DNA from 2 places in the Nonomuraea sp. NPDC050680 genome. Region 2 is predicted to be linked to the other one. Evidence: predicted binding sites of a transcription regulator. Region 2 holds the regulator's gene; the other holds the start of a gene.
What was found. Region 2 encodes LexA, which represses DNA repair genes until DNA is damaged. Its sites were predicted from a motif close to TCGAACANNTGTTCGA; they were not measured.
Positions count from the first base shown of each region.

Region 1: the regulator LexA is predicted to act here: its motif matches at 4,242-4,257, upstream of AB0H88_RS01385 (SAV_6107 family HEPN domain-containing protein).

Region 1 is NZ_JBFAIF010000001.1:288,566-296,403, reverse strand. Features, by position in the region: gene AB0H88_RS01405 (alpha-galactosidase) at 1-1,721, shown strand, start outside; gene AB0H88_RS01400 (helix-turn-helix domain-containing protein) at 1,726-2,328, opposite strand; gene AB0H88_RS01395 (cytochrome P450) at 2,429-3,619, shown strand; gene AB0H88_RS01390 (ferredoxin) at 3,627-3,818, shown strand; gene AB0H88_RS01385 (SAV_6107 family HEPN domain-containing protein) at 4,521-4,967, shown strand; gene AB0H88_RS01380 (hypothetical protein) at 5,434-5,718, opposite strand; gene AB0H88_RS01375 (transcriptional regulator) at 6,235-6,729, opposite strand; gene AB0H88_RS01370 (universal stress protein) at 7,202-7,838, opposite strand, start outside.
Region 2 is NZ_JBFAIF010000007.1:178,596-186,433, forward strand. Features, by position in the region: gene AB0H88_RS25205 (aminotransferase class I/II-fold pyridoxal phosphate-dependent enzyme) at 1-946, opposite strand, end outside; gene AB0H88_RS25210 (DEAD/DEAH box helicase) at 1,469-2,899, opposite strand; gene AB0H88_RS25215 (cold-shock protein) at 3,254-3,457, opposite strand; gene lexA (transcriptional repressor LexA) at 4,086-4,796, opposite strand; gene AB0H88_RS25225 (LysM peptidoglycan-binding domain-containing protein) at 6,070-6,339, shown strand; gene nrdR (transcriptional regulator NrdR) at 6,935-7,390, shown strand; gene AB0H88_RS25235 (vitamin B12-dependent ribonucleotide reductase) at 7,387-7,838, shown strand, end outside.

The DNA of each region.
Region 1 (7,838 bases), on a different contig from region 2:
CCGTCCAGCCGTTCGAGGTGGACCTGCACTACCGGGTGCGTGGCGACGTCGTGGAACGGTGGACCGCGCTGCGCTCCGAGGTGCCCGTGACGATCCTGCGGTGCGACTCGGCCGCGTGGAGCGTTCCGCCGCTGCCCGGCTACCGGCTCAGCCACGCCGTCGGCGGGTGGAGCGCCGAGCACGGGCTGCGCCGTACCGACCTCACCGTGGGCGAGACGACGCTGACCAGCAGGAGGGGGCTGAGCAGCCACCACGCGAACCCGTGGCTCACCGTCGACGGCGGCGACGCGGGCGAACGCCACGGTGAGGTGTGGAGCTGCGCGCTCGCCTGGAGCGGCAGCTGGCGCATCACGCTCACCCGCGACCCCTCGGGGAGCGCGGGGTGGACGGGCGGGTTCGGCCACGAGGGCCTCACCTGGCGGCTGGAGCCGGGGGAGGAGTGGGTGACGCCGGTGTTCGCCGGCGTGTACGCGCCCGACGGGTTCGGCGGGGCCAGCCGCCGCTGGCACGAGCACGTCACCGGGTACGTGCTGCCCGAGCCGGACGAGCTGCGCCCGGTGGTCTACAACGCCTGGGAGGCCGTCGGGTTCGACGTGGCCGAGTCGAACCAGAAGGAGCTGGCCGCGCTCGCCGCCCGCGCCGGGGTGGAGCTGTTCGTCATGGACGACGCCTGGTTCGGCGGGCGCACCGGCGACAGCGCCGGGCTCGGCGACTGGTGGCCGAACCCGGACCGCTTCCCCGCCGGGCTGACACCGCTCATCGACGAGGTGCACCGGCTGGGCATGCGATTCGGCCTCTGGGTCGAGCCCGAGATGGTCAACCCCGACAGCGACCTCTACCGCGCCCACCCCGACTGGGTGCTGCACATGCCCGGCCGCCCGCGCACGCTGCTGCGCAACCAGCTGGTCCTCAACTTCGCCCGGCCCGACGTCGCGGACTGGGCGCACAAGTGGCTGCACCGTCTGGTCGGCGAGCACAGCGTGGACTTCCTGAAGTGGGACTTCAACCGGGCCTTCACCGAGGCGGGCTGGCCCGGCGCCGCCGACCAGGACCGGCTCTGGATCGACCACGTGCGAGCCGTCTACTCGATCATGGACCGGCTCCGCGCCGACCATCCGCACCTGCGCATCGAGGCGTGCGCGGGCGGCGGCGGCCGTACCGACCTGGGCATGCTCGCCCGTACCGACCAGGTGTGGACCTCCGACAACACCGACGCCCACGACCGCATCGCCATCCAGCACGGCTTCAGCCAGATCTACCCGGCCCGCGTGATGGCCGCCTGGGTGACCGACAGCCCGAACCCGCTCACCCGCCGCCCCACCCCGCTCAGCTTCCGCTTCCACGTCGCCATGGCCGGCGCGCTCGGCCTCGGCGGCGACCTGCTGAAGTGGAGCCCGGCCGAGCTGGCAGAGGCCGCCGCGCTGGTCGCCGTCTACAAGGACATCAGGCCCGTCGTCCAGCTCGGGCGGCAGGACAGGCTCGAGTACGGCGTGCAGTACACCTACGGCGACCGGACGGTCGTACTCGCCTGGCGGGGACCCGTCGCGCACGGGACGCCGCTCGTGCCGCTCCGCCTGGCCGGGCTCGACCCGCTGGGCCGCTACCGTGACGAGGACACCGGGCAGTCGCACCATGGAGCCCTGCTGATGTCGGCGGGCCTGCGGCTGGACCTGCCCCCGGGCGACTACGCCAGCGCACTGATCCGCCTGCGCTCGGTGTAGCCGGTCATCCGATCGATGAAAGGCCGCGCAGGGCGAGCTCGGCGGCGCGCACGGCCGACTTCTCCGCCTGCTCCAGCGACCCGCCCCGGTTGATGGTGGAGATGACCGCGAGCTTGACGGCGCCGATCAGCGCGCCCACGGCCGCGGCCGCGTCCACGTGGTCGAGCTCGCCGGGAAAGGCGTCCTCCAGCGCCCGCGCCAGCTGGAGCTGGTTGTCGAACAGCAGATGCAGCGCCCGTGCCTGCAAGGAGGGGACGGTCATGATGAGCCGCATCCGCAGGGGCACTTCCATGATGGAGAGGTCGTCGTCGCTCGCCCACCGCAGGCTCGCCCGTACGAGCCGCAGCAGCAGGTCGGCGACGCGCTCGCCGGGCTTCCTGGACGAGATCATCTCGACGGCCCGCGCCATGCGCGACGCGCCGTCGAAGAACAGCACGTCCTCCTTACTGGCGAAGTAGCTGAAGAACGTCCGCGTCGACACCTCGGCCTCGGCCGCGATCTCGGCCAGCGTGGTCTCCTCGAAGCCCTTCTCGTCGAACAGCCGGAGCGCGGCCTCGATCAGCGCCCGGCGTGTGCGCTGCTTCTTGCGCTCCCGTAGTCCCACCATGTCGGGAACTGTACCGCCGAACTTAGGGATTTTCATCCATTGAAGTTTTGCAGCGAATGAGGTTTTCTGGTGGAGTTGACCACGCGAAAGGAGTCACACCATGTCGGATCTGACCCTCACCACCACCCGCCAGCGCCCCTTCGATCCGCCCGACGAAATCGCCGAGCTACGAGAACAAACGCCGATCCACCGCATGACCTACGCCGACGGGCACCTCGGCTGGATCGTGACCGGCTACGCCGCCGCCCGCGCCGTGCTCGCCGACGCGCGCTTCAGCAACCGGCCCGAGCTCATCCACCCGCCGATCCCGGCCCGGATGCAGCTCGCGAAGGAACAGGGTTTCCGGGTGCCGCCCGGGTTCTTCCTGCGCATGGACGCCCCCGAGCACACCCGCTACCGCAAGCTCCTCACCGGCCAGTTCACCGTGCGCAGGATGAAGGAGCTGGAGCCGAGGATCGCCGAGATCACCGAGGCCTGCCTGGACGCCATGGAGGCCGCGGCCAAGCCGGTTGACCTGGTGCAGGAGTTCGCGCTGCCCATCCCGTCGCTGGTGATCTGCGAGCTGCTCGGGGTGCCGTACGAGGACCGGGCGCAGTTCCAGGAAGACACCAAGGTGCTCGTCAACCTGGAGACCAAGGCCGAGGACGCCGTCGGCGCGATGACCCGCATCTCCGCGTACCTGTACGGGCTGATCCAGCGCAAGCGCGCGAAGCCGGAGGGCGACCTGCTCAGCGGGCTGATCGAGAACGGCGAGCTGAACGACGAGGAGCTCACGGGCGTCGCGTTCCTGCTGCTGGTGGCCGGCCACGAGACGACCGCGAACATGCTCGGCCTCGGCACCTACGCGCTGCTCACCAACCCCGCCCAGCTCGCCCTCATGCGCGACGACCCGGCCGCGGTCGAGAACGGCGTCGAGGAGCTCCTGCGCTACCTCACGATCATCCACCTCGGTCCGGTCAGGAGCGCGCTGGAGGACGTCGAGATCGAGGGCCGGCTCGTCAAGGCCGGCGAATCGGTCACGATCCACCTCCCGGTGGCCAACCGCGATCCGTCCCGCTTTCCGGACGGCGACGCCCTCGACCTGGCCAGGCCCGCCACGGGCCACCTCACGTTCGGCCACGGCATCCACCAGTGTCTCGGCCAGCAGCTGGCCCGGGCCGAGATGCGCATCGCCTACCCGGCGCTCCTACGGCGCTTCCCCGGCCTACGCTTGGCCATATCACCGGAGGAGGTGCCGATGCGCTCGGATATGAGCATCTATGGTGTGCACCGCCTCCCTGTCACCTGGTAGGTCAATGATGGAGATCAAGGCAGACACGACGGTGTGCATCGGTGCGGGCATGTGCGCGCTGACGGTGCCGGCGATATTCGACCAGAGCGAGGAGGAGGGGACCGTGGTGGTCCTTGACTCCACCCCACCGGCCGAACTGGAAGACGCCGTCCGCCGCGCTGTGACGCTGTGCCCGTCAGGCGCCATCTCGGTGGTCTGAGGCAGCCGCCCGCACGGGTTTTCGATTTGCTGGGTTCTCTGCGTCGACGGCGGGTGCCTTCTTGCCGTACGGACTGGACGGCCGTCTTACGGCTTGCCCGGCCCGAACCGCCCCCGCCGTCGCCGCGACCGTCTTCTGGCGCGATCGTCTATCGGCCCTCGGTTGCCGATACCCAGCGCGGACGCGCCACTTTCGCGGACCAGCTGGGCCCGGACCGCTGACTGCGGACCTCTGGGTGCCCCCGAGCTTGCTACCCGCTTCTGTGCTGCCCGCTGCTACGCCCTCTCACGTGTCCCTGCGTGTCTTCTGCGCATCCCCTCACCCCGTCCCAGCCCGTCCCGCTGCACGTCAATCGGCGTATCGTCCTCCCTCCCTCACACTGATCGAATCTGTGTTCGTAGAACAGGTTGACACCGAGCGTGATCGAAATTATGTTCGACCTAGTGACGTGAGGCTCGCGGCTCACGTCGTAGGACCTGGTCGCGGGCCGTTCGCTTCCCCCAAGCGAGACCCGCGATCAGGCTCCAGGGCGAAGGGCGTGTCCTCGTCGTCGGCGGAGACGAGTGGGCGCGTCCTGGCCGGACGGGGTGCGGGGAAGCTCCTCGTCCGGCCAGCCCGGCGGAATTGTCGGTGGGGTCTGCGAACCTTGGCTTCACCGGCGGAGACGCCGGGAGCCGCCATGACTCCAAGGAGGCGCGCAAGATGGCACCAAGGCTCAGCGACACGCAGGGGCCCCGGCTGTCGCCCGCGGTTAGGGCGCACCTGACGGATTCACATTCCTGCCTGGCGGAGGCGACAGCAGCTCGCACCCCGGCATCCCGATACGTGGCAGCGCACCTGGCAGCCCTGCGAGCGGCGGCGGCGATCCTGGCCGCCCGCCCGCGCCCGATGGAAGGCCGCAGGCGCCGCCTGCGCAGCGCCTGGGAGCTGCTCCCGGAGGCGGAGCCCAAGCTCGCGGAATGGGCCGCCTACTTCTCGGTGAGCGCCGCCAAGCGCGCCGCCGCCGAGGCCGGCATGGTCCGTGGCGTCAGCGCCGCTGACGCGGACGAGCTCCTGGCCGAAGCCGACACCTTCGTCGCCGTAGTCCAGGACATCCTGGGCGTCCCTGCTCAACCCCAACTCCCGGTCGAGGTCCCCCTGGCCGGCTGACCACACCGCTCGCGCCGCCGCCATCGGCGGCGAGTGGGCAGCCGGACAACCCGAACACGAGCGAACACACCGACCCAGGCGAGGGCCAGCAGACCATCCCGACCATGGACGACCACGCCAACCCGGTGGAAGCAGAGCACGACGCCTGAAGCATGCGCAAAAACGCGGGTGCAGCGAGGACGCACCGGACGCAACCGCGCGGCGACGAAGGCGAGTTGTGTTCCGCCTTCGTCGCCGCGTCGATCTGCTCTGCCCCGAGTGCTCCTGTCCGCTCTACGCGCCTCAACCTGCTCGCTCGGTGTCGCACCACGCCCGATGTACGTGTCCCGCCATGCTCGGTGCGCGGGTCTCCTGACCTGCTCGCTCCGCGGGGCCCGGCCTGCTCGCTCCGCGGGGCCCGGCCTGCTCGGCGTACGAGTCCCGGCCGGGCTGCGCGTACGTCCTCAGCGGCGCGTCAGGGGGTGGTTCACATCGGATCGCACAGCGGTACGGTGCTGTAATCCTCGCCGTTCACCGGCCGGATGTCCTGCCAGCGCACCCACTGGGCCTGGCCCATGTGCTCGGTGCCGTCGTCGGTGTTCAGCGTCTGCGGGGGCCATAGCAGGAATCCCCACCGCTCTCCTTCCGTATCGCCCCACGCCAGCAGATAACGCGCTTCGCCGCCGTCGCCGGTGGTCGAGAACGTCGTCGCGGCATGTTCGACGATCGGCGGCCGCCACAACCCTGGTAGGCCTTTCGTGTCGAGATGCATTGATCCATTATACGAACTGGCGTTCGATATTGCTAGGAAAAGTGCCGTCTCCCTGGCTCTGTCTGGGCGAACGCGGTGGGCCTCTGGGCGGCCGGACTCCGCTGGACCTGCGCGACTGGACCTGCGTGTGTGGTCGTGTGGACGCGGTGGAGGTGCGGATACGCGCGAGGGTGTGCGGCTGGGCCCGCGCTGTGAATGTGCCCCGGGATGGGCGTGGGCGTGCGGAGGACCGTGTTCGGCAGGCTTGGGCGGGGGTGTGCCGCTGGGCTCGCGCCGGTGAACTCGCGCGGCGGGACCTACGGAATCGCGAAGAGGCTTCGGGGCCGCGAAGAGCCGGCAGGCACGGCGATTGGCAGCGTGCGTCGCGAAGGGCCTACGGGGTCGCGTAGGGCCTGCGAGGGCCCCAGGTGTGTCCTCATGCTCCCGTACGGAGGTTCACCGTGCCGCCGTACGGGAGTGCGAAGAAGAAAAACAGGGACGCGCCCGTCACATGGCGCGCCCCGAAAACAGGAGTGGTCAGAAGGACTCGACGGCGCGGCGGGCCTCCGCGTCGAGGACGCCCCAGCTGATGAGCTCCTCTGTCAGCTCACTCGGCGACTTGTCGTAGATCACGGCCAGGGAACGCAGGTCCTCCTGGCGGATCGACAGGACCTTCCCGTTGTAGTCGCCACGCTGGCTCTGGATGGTGGCCGCGTAACGGGCGAGTGCCCCGGCCTTCTCCTTCGGCAGCGTCGCAAGACGTTCCAGGTCGATGACAAGCTTCGGTGTCGGGCCGAGCGGGCTCGGCGCGGCACCGCCGGGCAGCAGCTCGGAGACGGGCACCCCGTAGAAGTCGGCAAGCTCGGCAAGTTTCTGAACCGTTACAGCACGGTCGCCCCGCTCGTACGAGCCCACGACCACGGCTTTCCACCTGCCACGCGACTTCTCTTCGACTCCATGCAGGGACAGGCCCTGCTGGGTGCGGATGGCGCGGAGTCGTGCACCCAGCGACTTTGCGTACTCAGACGGCATCGTGTGGCCCCCCGGCTCTCGTATGTAGCGCTCTCAGTAGATTGTGCTCCCTTGCGGCGAATGCCCCGGCCACCGGGGGGTGTGTGCCTTGTTGGGCACCATCGGTAGCCATGGCTCTGGGTTTACCCCATAACGCCGCGCAGTGTGGTTACGCACAGTGACGGTAAAGGGGCGGACGCCGAAGGTCAAGCTGATTGGAAAAAAGATGCCGAATCCGATCCGGGATGGAACGACTTAATAGCCCCTCTTGTCCCATGAGTAACAATACTTCGTCACTGTTTGTCCGGTGACAGGCATGGTGGAAATCACCTCTAAACCATGTCAGTGATCGCGTGGAGACCGAGGTGAGAGGCCTTGAGAAGGCCGGTGAGGGCCGCCCAAGAGCACTGCCGAGAGCGCGGCGACGAGCGATGGGGCGGCTGAAGTGGCGGGCGGTGGGGCCGGCGGTGGGGCGGCTGGTGTGGCGCCGGGGTCAGTGTTGACGGGTTAGGATCATGACTGGACACGTGGCCGCACGGACGATTTTGAGCGAGGTGTCCCCGAGGAACACCCGCCGCAACGGCCCCGCGTTGCTGGATGCGCAGATGAGCAGTTCGCCCGGCGACCACGACGTCTGGCCCATGGCCTGTGCCACGTCGCGGCCCTCCAGGATCTCGAACTCCGCCCGGATGTGCCGCCGCTGCCCGGTGGCCGCCTCTTGCAGGTCGTCCGCCACCTGGTCGCGCAGCCGCGTGAGCATGTCCTCCTCGATCTTGGCGCGGCGGGCGCCGCGGACCAGCAGGGTGACCAGCCGCAGCGGCACGTCAAGGATGACCGCGGCCTCTGCGGCGTCGCGCACCGCAGCGTCGGCGCAGGGGCCGCGGCGGTAGGCGACCGTGATCCGCTCGAGGGCCGCGGGCAGCGCGTCCGCGTAACCGCGCGGGACCAGCATGACCGGCACCGTCGAGGAGTGCAGCAGCTGGTCGGCGGTGCTGCCGACGGAGATCCGGCCCCTGCCGCCGCCCGGCGCGGAGCCGATCACGACGACGTCGGCCGCGCGTTTGCGGGCCAGGTCAACCAGGCCGCGTCCACTGCCTCTATTGGTGTGGACGACGTAGTCCGCCTTGCCC
Region 2 (7,838 bases):
AGTCGAGCCAGGCCAGGTAGGTGGCCTCCGGGATGCGGTAACCGACCCCCTCGGGCAGGCGGTCGGCGATCGTCCGGCGATTCCTGTCCAACAGCGCCCGAGTCTCCTCAAGCCAGGCATCGCCGTGCCGCCAGGCCGCCACCGTCGCCTCCACGCCGAACAGATTGGCCGAGCCGAACACGAAGGGCGGCTGCGCGTCGAGAACCTTACGCAGCTCCGGCGAGCCGACGTGGGCGACCGAGCACCGGATGCCGCCGAGATTGAACGCCTTGGTGGCAGAGGTGAGCGTGACGGTCCGCTCGGGCAGGATGGTGGCGAACGGGATGTGCTGGTTGGGGGCGTAGGCGAGGTCGGCGTGGATCTCGTCGGAGATGACGAGCAGGTCATGACGCTCGGCGTGCTCCGCCAGCTCGGTCAGCTCCTCGGGGGTGAAGACCCGGCCCGTGGGGTTGTGCGGGTTGACCAGCAGCAGCACCTTGCACCCGGACAGATCGGGCACCTCGAACCGCCACGAGTCCCCGTCAGCGCTCAGCTGCAGGGGATACAGCGGCCGGTTCATGGTCTCCAGCGTGCCGAGGAACGGGGGATAGGCGGGGGTATGCACGGCCACGCCATCGCCGGGGCGGGTCCATACGTGGAGGAGCACCTGGAGCGCTTGGTTGATGTCGGAATAACTCCGCACATACTCGACCTCCGGCTCCCAGCCGTACCGACCGGCCATCCGCTCAACGAACGCCTCGGCCAGGGGGCCACAGCGGGGATCGTCCAGCCAGGTGGGGTAGCCGAGGTCACCGTGGGCCCGCCGTTGGAGGGCGTTGACGACTTCTGGGGCGGTGGGGAGATCCATGTCGGCGATCCAGGCGGGGATGACGCCGGGGGCGGCTTTGGCCCACTTGAATCCGTCGTGTGTTGCCTTGAGGTCTTCTGCCCGCTTTATGTCGGTCACGCGGCCATTCTAGAAACCACCGGGTTTCTGGCCACCCCGTCCCACGGCCACCCCGTCCCACGGCCACCCCGTCCCACGGCCACCCCGTCCCACGGCCACCCCGTCCCACGGCCACCCCGTCTCGCCGCCCAGCCCGGTCTCGGTGGGAGCGCATGATGCGCCGCACGGTCGCCTCGCTGACCTGGAAGTAAAGCCGCGCCGCTTCCCCGTGCACCCGTCGATGGCCCCACGCTGGGTTCTCCCGCGCGAGGCGAATGAACAGGTCCCGAAGCTCCGCAGTCGTTCCTGGACGTCAGGGCCGATGCGGGTAGGTCCAGGCCCGTCGCAGCGGACGACGATGCCATGCCGGCAAAGTTGCCGGGGTGACCGGCCGCAGAGCGCGCAGTATCGCCGGCAATCACCGGGCCAGTGCCGCGCGAGCAGCCCGATCGGCCCAGTCGAACCTCAGCTCAGAGCCGTCGTGGCTGCATTATGACGCGGTACAGGTCTGCACCTGGTCTTGTGCGAGGCGGTCACCCACTGCTACCTGGATCGTCGGCCGTTCCGTCCTGCCCGACGATTCACCACCGGTGCGGTGATGGTCACGGGGATCCCAGAGGGCGCCTGGGCGCCTGTGATACGCCTTAGTTCAGCCTCGCCCGAGCGGACCTGGCTGGTCTGCGGGACGATACCGGCGTCGGCCATCAGGCGGGTCATGTCACGGCGCTGGTTGGGCAGGACCAGGGTGACGACGCTGCCGGACTCGCCGGCGCGGGCGGTGCGGCCGCCGCGGTGCAGGTAGTCCTTGTGGTCGCTTGGCGGGTCGACGTTGACGACGAGGTCGAGGTTGTCGACGTGGATGCCGCGGGCCGCGACGTTGGTCGCCACCAGCACCGTGACGTGGCCGGTCTTGAACTGGGCGAGGGTACGGGTGCGCTGGGGCTGGGACTTGCCCCCGTGTAGCGCGGCGGCGCGTACTCCGCTGTTCAGTAGGTGTTCGGTGAGCCGGTCCACAGCGTGCTTGGTGTCCAGGAACATGATCACCCGGCCGTCGCGAGCAGCGATCTCCACGGTGGTGGCCTGCTTGTCGGTGCCTTGGATGTGCAGCACGTGGTGCTCCATCGTGGTGACCGCGCCCGCCGAGGGGTCAACCGAATGGACCACCGGGTCTGTCAGATAGCGGCGGACCAGTAGGTCGACGTTGCGGTCCAGAGTGGCGGAGAACAGCATCCGCTGGCCCCCTGGGCGCACCTTGTCGAGCAGGTGGGTGATCTGCGGCATGAAGCCCATGTCGGCCATCTGGTCGGCCTCGTCCAGCACGGTGATGCCGACCTGGTCCAGGCGGCAGTCGCCGCGCTCGATGAGATCCCTGAGCCGTCCCGGGGTCGCAACGACGACCTCGGCACCGCTGCGCAGCGCATTTGCCTGCTGGCCGATTGACATGCCGCCAACGATGGTGGCCAGCCGCAGCTTCAGTGATCGGGCGTACGGGGTGAGTGCGTCGGTGACCTGTTGGGCCAGTTCCCGAGTAGGGACGAGGATCAGGGCAAGCGGCTGCCGCGATTCGGCGCGCTGTCCGGAGGTGCGGACGAGCAGGGCCAGGCCGAAGGCGAGTGTCTTGCCTGATCCGGTGCGCCCCCGCCCCAGGACGTCCCGGCCGGCCAGGGAGTTCGGCAGCGTGGCCGCCTGGATCGGGAACGGTTCATTCATGCCCAGGCTGGTGAGCATCGTCAGCAGCGCGGGCGGCATCTTCAGTTCAGCGAATGTCGCGGCGGCGGGCAGGGCCGGGGTGACGGTGACCGGCAGCGCGAACTCCCCCTGGAGCGCGGCGGGCCGCCGCCCGTAGCCGGAACGACTGGGGGCGCCTGAACGGCCCTGAGCCGGCGAGCCGAATCGGCCGCCCCTGCCGGGGTTGGCAGAGCCGCCCGTACGGGTCGGGGAGTAGCGGTCGTGTGTGCGAGTTGCACGGTTCATGCAGAACCTTCCTTGATGCGGCACGTGTCAGGTGATTCTCGACGCGATGAGCGGCACAAGAACAGCGAGCACGAGCCGAAGAAAAGACGAGTCGAGTCGGCGGAAAACAGCCTGGCCTCGTACCTCGAAATGGTCGGCATTCGCCGGAAAGAATGGCGGCGATGCCGGGCCGTAGGACTGGGGCGGGCTTATGCCCGAACCGGAGCCATCAGGGGTGCATCGGTGTGCGGCGGAAGAACGGACATGTTGTTCTTCGCGGTTTGTGAGGCCGTCACGGCACATCGGGTACCACAAAAGCAGCGCGCTGGGGCCCGCACCCTACGGCGCGGGCCCCAGCTGCGTGGTACGTCAGTGTCAGGCGGGAACGATGTTCTCCGCCTGCGGCCCCTTCTGGCCTTGCGTGACGTCGAAGCTCACCTTCTGGCCTTCCTGGAGCTCGCGGTAGCCCTGGGCGGCGATGTTCGAGTAGTGGGCGAAGACGTCAGCGCCGCCACCATCCTGCTCGATGAAGCCGAAACCCTTTTCCGCGTTGAACCACTTCACTGTGCCAGTAGCCATTTTGTATCTCCTTCGGGGCAGTGCCCGTAAGGCTCGCTCCGTGCGAGCCTCGCGTCGCCGCGATGATTGCCCCGTCCGGAAAAGCACCGGCAATACAAAAGTGCCACCACCGGCACAGGACGCCGGCGAGGGCACTTGAAGTCTTTGGGAACCACAACTGCAACTGAGAACGACAGTATCACAGTGCTCGTTTCCGAGGAAAGCGAGGGTCCACGTTCATCGGTTACGCCATAAACCTAACCGCGCGCCGCACCAATTTCTGCATCTGCGGCAATAGATATTCACTTCGGCGAGCCCTTTTCGCCCTGAAGCGGCAGGTCACAGGCTTATTGCGAGCTCCTGAGCTAGATCTACAAGCAGAGAAGCCCCTGGTAGATGCGTTGTCGACCAAGAGCAACAGCTTCGCCGAAATGCTCGGACGCTCGTCGATGGCAGGCCCAGGAGGTGGCTGGTGGTGAAACAGCACCAACCGCTCGTGGATCACAGGAGTGGCGTCTTCCTGCCATGCCCATCAGCCACCCGTACGGTCGATACCCGTCATACATGTGTATGGTCCATGACCACCCATAAGACACACCTACAGCGCTCCGGGCGCATGATCTTCATGCGCCCGGAAGCGTGTGCGGCGTCAGAGGCGGCGGAGGACCGCTACGACCTTGCCGAGGACGCTGGCCTCGTCGCCGGGGATCGGGTCGTAGTTGGCGTTGTGCGGCACCAGCCAGACGTGGCCGTCCTTGCGCTTGAACGTCTTCACTGTGGCCTCGCCCTCGATCATGGCCGCCACGATGTCGCCGCTCTCCGCGACCGGCTGCTGGCGGACGACGACCCAGTCGCCGTCGGCGATGGCGGCGTCGATCATCGAATCACCGGCGACCTGCAAGAGGAAGAGGGTGCCTTCACCGACCAACTGCTTGGGCAGGGCGAAGACGTCTTCGACGCTCTCCTCGGCGAGGATCGGGCCGCCAGCGGCGATCCGGCCGACCAGCGGCACATAGGCGGCCGTGGGCCTGTTCACCGGGGCGTCGGACTCATTGGCGGTGTCGGGATCGACCCAGAGCGCGGGCTCCCCGGGCAGACGAACCTCGAGCGCGCGGGGCCGGTGGGGGTCGCGTCTCAGGTAGCCCTTGCGCTGCAACGCCGTCAACTGGTGCGACACGCTGGACGTGCTCGTCAGTTGCACGGCCTCGCCGATCTCGCGCATGGACGGCGGGTAGCCCCGCTGTTGGACCGAGTCGCGAATCACCTCGAGGATCTTGCGTTGCCTGGGCGTCAGTCCCAGGGAGTCACGCCGACGCACCGCGAGGTCACTGACCCCGTTGGTGTCATCCCGATCGCTCATGATCTGCCTCCTCGCCCGGCGGCCCGCCTCACCGGCGAATCTCCCGGTCCGTGGTCTTCGTGTCGCACACAGCGACCGTATCGCTGTTGAAGATCATCTTCAAACAATTGTTCGAGTCTTCCTCGAAATTGTTGGCAGCTTGGTGTACAACATCGTACGGGAGTTCGATCGACACCGTGTTCGATTTGCCGATCTTTATTGGGCCTTTTTTCGGGCCGGGACGGCTGGGAGGTCAAACATGCGAGCGACCACCATCACAGATGCCACCAGCGACGACGTCAAGCGACTCACCCTCCTGGCAGACGCCACCCGGCGACCGATGGCAGGGGGCGGCGACACAGGTGACGACCGGGGGGACGGTTGCCGGGGCGGCGATTCCGCCGACCGACCAGATCGCGAACGCCCGAATAAATGTGACAACTATGACAACCGGGCTCCGGGGTCCGTCGGTCCAGGGCCTGCTGGCCCGCCGTCTGTTGGCCCGCCGTCTGTTGGCCCGCCGTCTGTTGGCCCGCCGTCTGTTGGCCCGGCGTCTGTTGGCCCGGCGTCTGTCGGCCCGGGATCGGCCGGTCCGGGGCCTGGCGGTCGGGGGTCCGCTGCCCCGGGACCAGAAGGTCGTTTCGGGATAGCGAGCGGGACCCGTTCCGGAACCGGGGATGTGGGCCGTCTACGGACTGGGGGCGGGAGCCTTCGCGAGGGTGGAGACGGAGGCCGTTTGGGCAGGGAAGGCGGGGCACGGCCTGGACGCGCGGGCGGGGGTCGTCCCGAATACGGCAGCGGCGGCCGTCCGGGGGGAGGCAGCGTACGTGCCGGGGGCGGGTCGTCTGGCAGAGGGCCTCTCAGCCGTCGGACCGCGGCGCAGGGAAGACCGCGCCTGTGGCTGGTGCCCCCGCCCCGCCCTGACGCCGACCACACACCACCGCCTGGTGGAGGAGTACGACCTACGGGCACGACCGGGCAACACCCGGTGGAGTCCGGAGGCTCAGCGGAAGTCGGGCGATCGCTGGAGCACGGGAACTCGTCACTTCGGGCGAGCGACGGCCGTGCGGAGGGGTTTATTCGCGATCCGGACGTTCGGTCCCGCGAGGCAGAGAGCCGATCCGGGGGCCGGGCCCGTGAGGTGCCGGGTTCGTACCCGCGCCCCCGGCGTAAGGGCGGTCTGCCTGCGGATCGGACCCGTCTGTCCAGGAGGCAGGCCGGCGTCACCCGGCGGGGGCGGCGTAATCCTCCCGTACGGCTCACGCGACGAGGGCGGGCCGTACTGGTGATGGCCATGGCTCTGCTGTCCCTGGGCGGCTTCTGGCTCGGCACCCGCGCTGTCAGCCAGGCGTCCGCGGCGCCCGCCGTACCGAGTCACGCGGGCCTGCCCTGGGTGACCGTCCACGAGGGGGACACGCTCTGGACGATCGCCGACGCGGCGGCTCCCGATGAGGGTGACCCCGGGGCGGTGGTGACCGAGATCAAGCGGCTGAACGACCTGCGCGGATCGCTCATCCGCCCGGGCAGCCGCCTGTACGTCCCGACCCCCCACGCCCTGCCGTAAACCCCGAATGGCCCCAATGGTCCCCAATGGTCCCCAATGGGCCGGAAGGGGGCCGAATAGGCGCTGTGTGATCTGTGCAGTGGGCTGCCGTGTGGTGCTGTTCCATGACGTGCCGTACAGTCCCGAAACGGTCCATCCTCAACCGGCATCCACACGGTCCGTCGCCCGACGCGGTCCCGTCCTCAACCGGTGAGCGATACGGTCCGTCCCCAACCGAAAGCGTGGAGACGAGCGCGTACGGATGCGCCGCAAGAGATGTCTGTGAGCCGTGTTCACCCACGTGAGACCGGCCAACCAACGTGACCAGCGAGGCGAGGAACACACCCCCACCGGCCGGTGTTGACGACGACACGCCCGAGCCGGACCAAGGTGGCTGCGCTGATCAGCGACTTAGGCGGCAAGCCTCCGTCCAACTTGCGTTCATGGTCGCTCGCTTCTACGGTTGGACCACAACATCTAGTAGTTACACCGATGTAGTTCACCACAAATTGTGTTTCTCTGACCGCACCATGGCAAGCCGTGGGGCGTGCGCGAGCGTACGCAGAACAGTGCTTTACGTCTGTGGTGACCGCATGGTCGAGGAGGGCGAGCAAACGTGCACTGTCCGTTCTGTCGTCATCCTGACACGAGGGTCATCGACAGCCGCTCGACAGAGGACGGCGCGGCCATCCGCCGCCGCCGTACCTGTCCGGAATGCGGGCGCCGGTTCACCACGCAGGAGACCGTACTGCTGATGGTGAGCAAGCGCAGCGGAGTGACCGAGCCGTTCTCGCGTGACAAGGTCGTCGCGGGCGTGCGACGGGCCTGCCAGGGCAGGCCGGTGAGCGAGGATTCGCTGGCTCAGTTGGGCCAGCGCGTCGAGGAGGCCATCCGGGCCAAGGGTGCCGCCGAGCTCCCCTCCAACGAGGTGGGGCTGGCGATCCTGGGCCCGTTGCGGGAGTTGGACGAGGTGGCCTACTTGCGATTCGCATCGGTATATCGCGGTTTCGAGAGCCTGGCGGACTTCGAGGCCGAGATCGAACAGTTGAAGGCGGAGAAGGGGGAGTCATGACGGAGACGGCCAGCGGTTCAGTCACGCGCGGAGGCAAGCGTCCGCGTAAGGGGCTCAAGATGAAGCGCATCTTCACCAAGCCCGGTGTGCACCCATATGACGACATCCAGTGGGAGCGCCGCGACGTCGTCATGACCAATTGGCGCGACGGCTCGATCAATTTCGAGCAGCGGGGCGTCGAGTTTCCCGAGTTCTGGTCGGTCAACGCGGCCAACATCGTCACGACCAAATACTTCCGCGGCGCTGTGGGCACCCCGCAGCGTGAGTGGAGTCTGAAGCAGTTGGTCGACCGGGTCGTCGGCGTCTACACCAAGACCGCGGTGGAGCACGGCTACTTCGCCACCGACGAGGATGCCGAGATCTTCGACCACGAGTTGAAGCACGCGTTGACGCACCAGGTGTTCGCGTTCAACTCGCCGGTGTGGTTCAACGTGGGCACCGCGAGCCC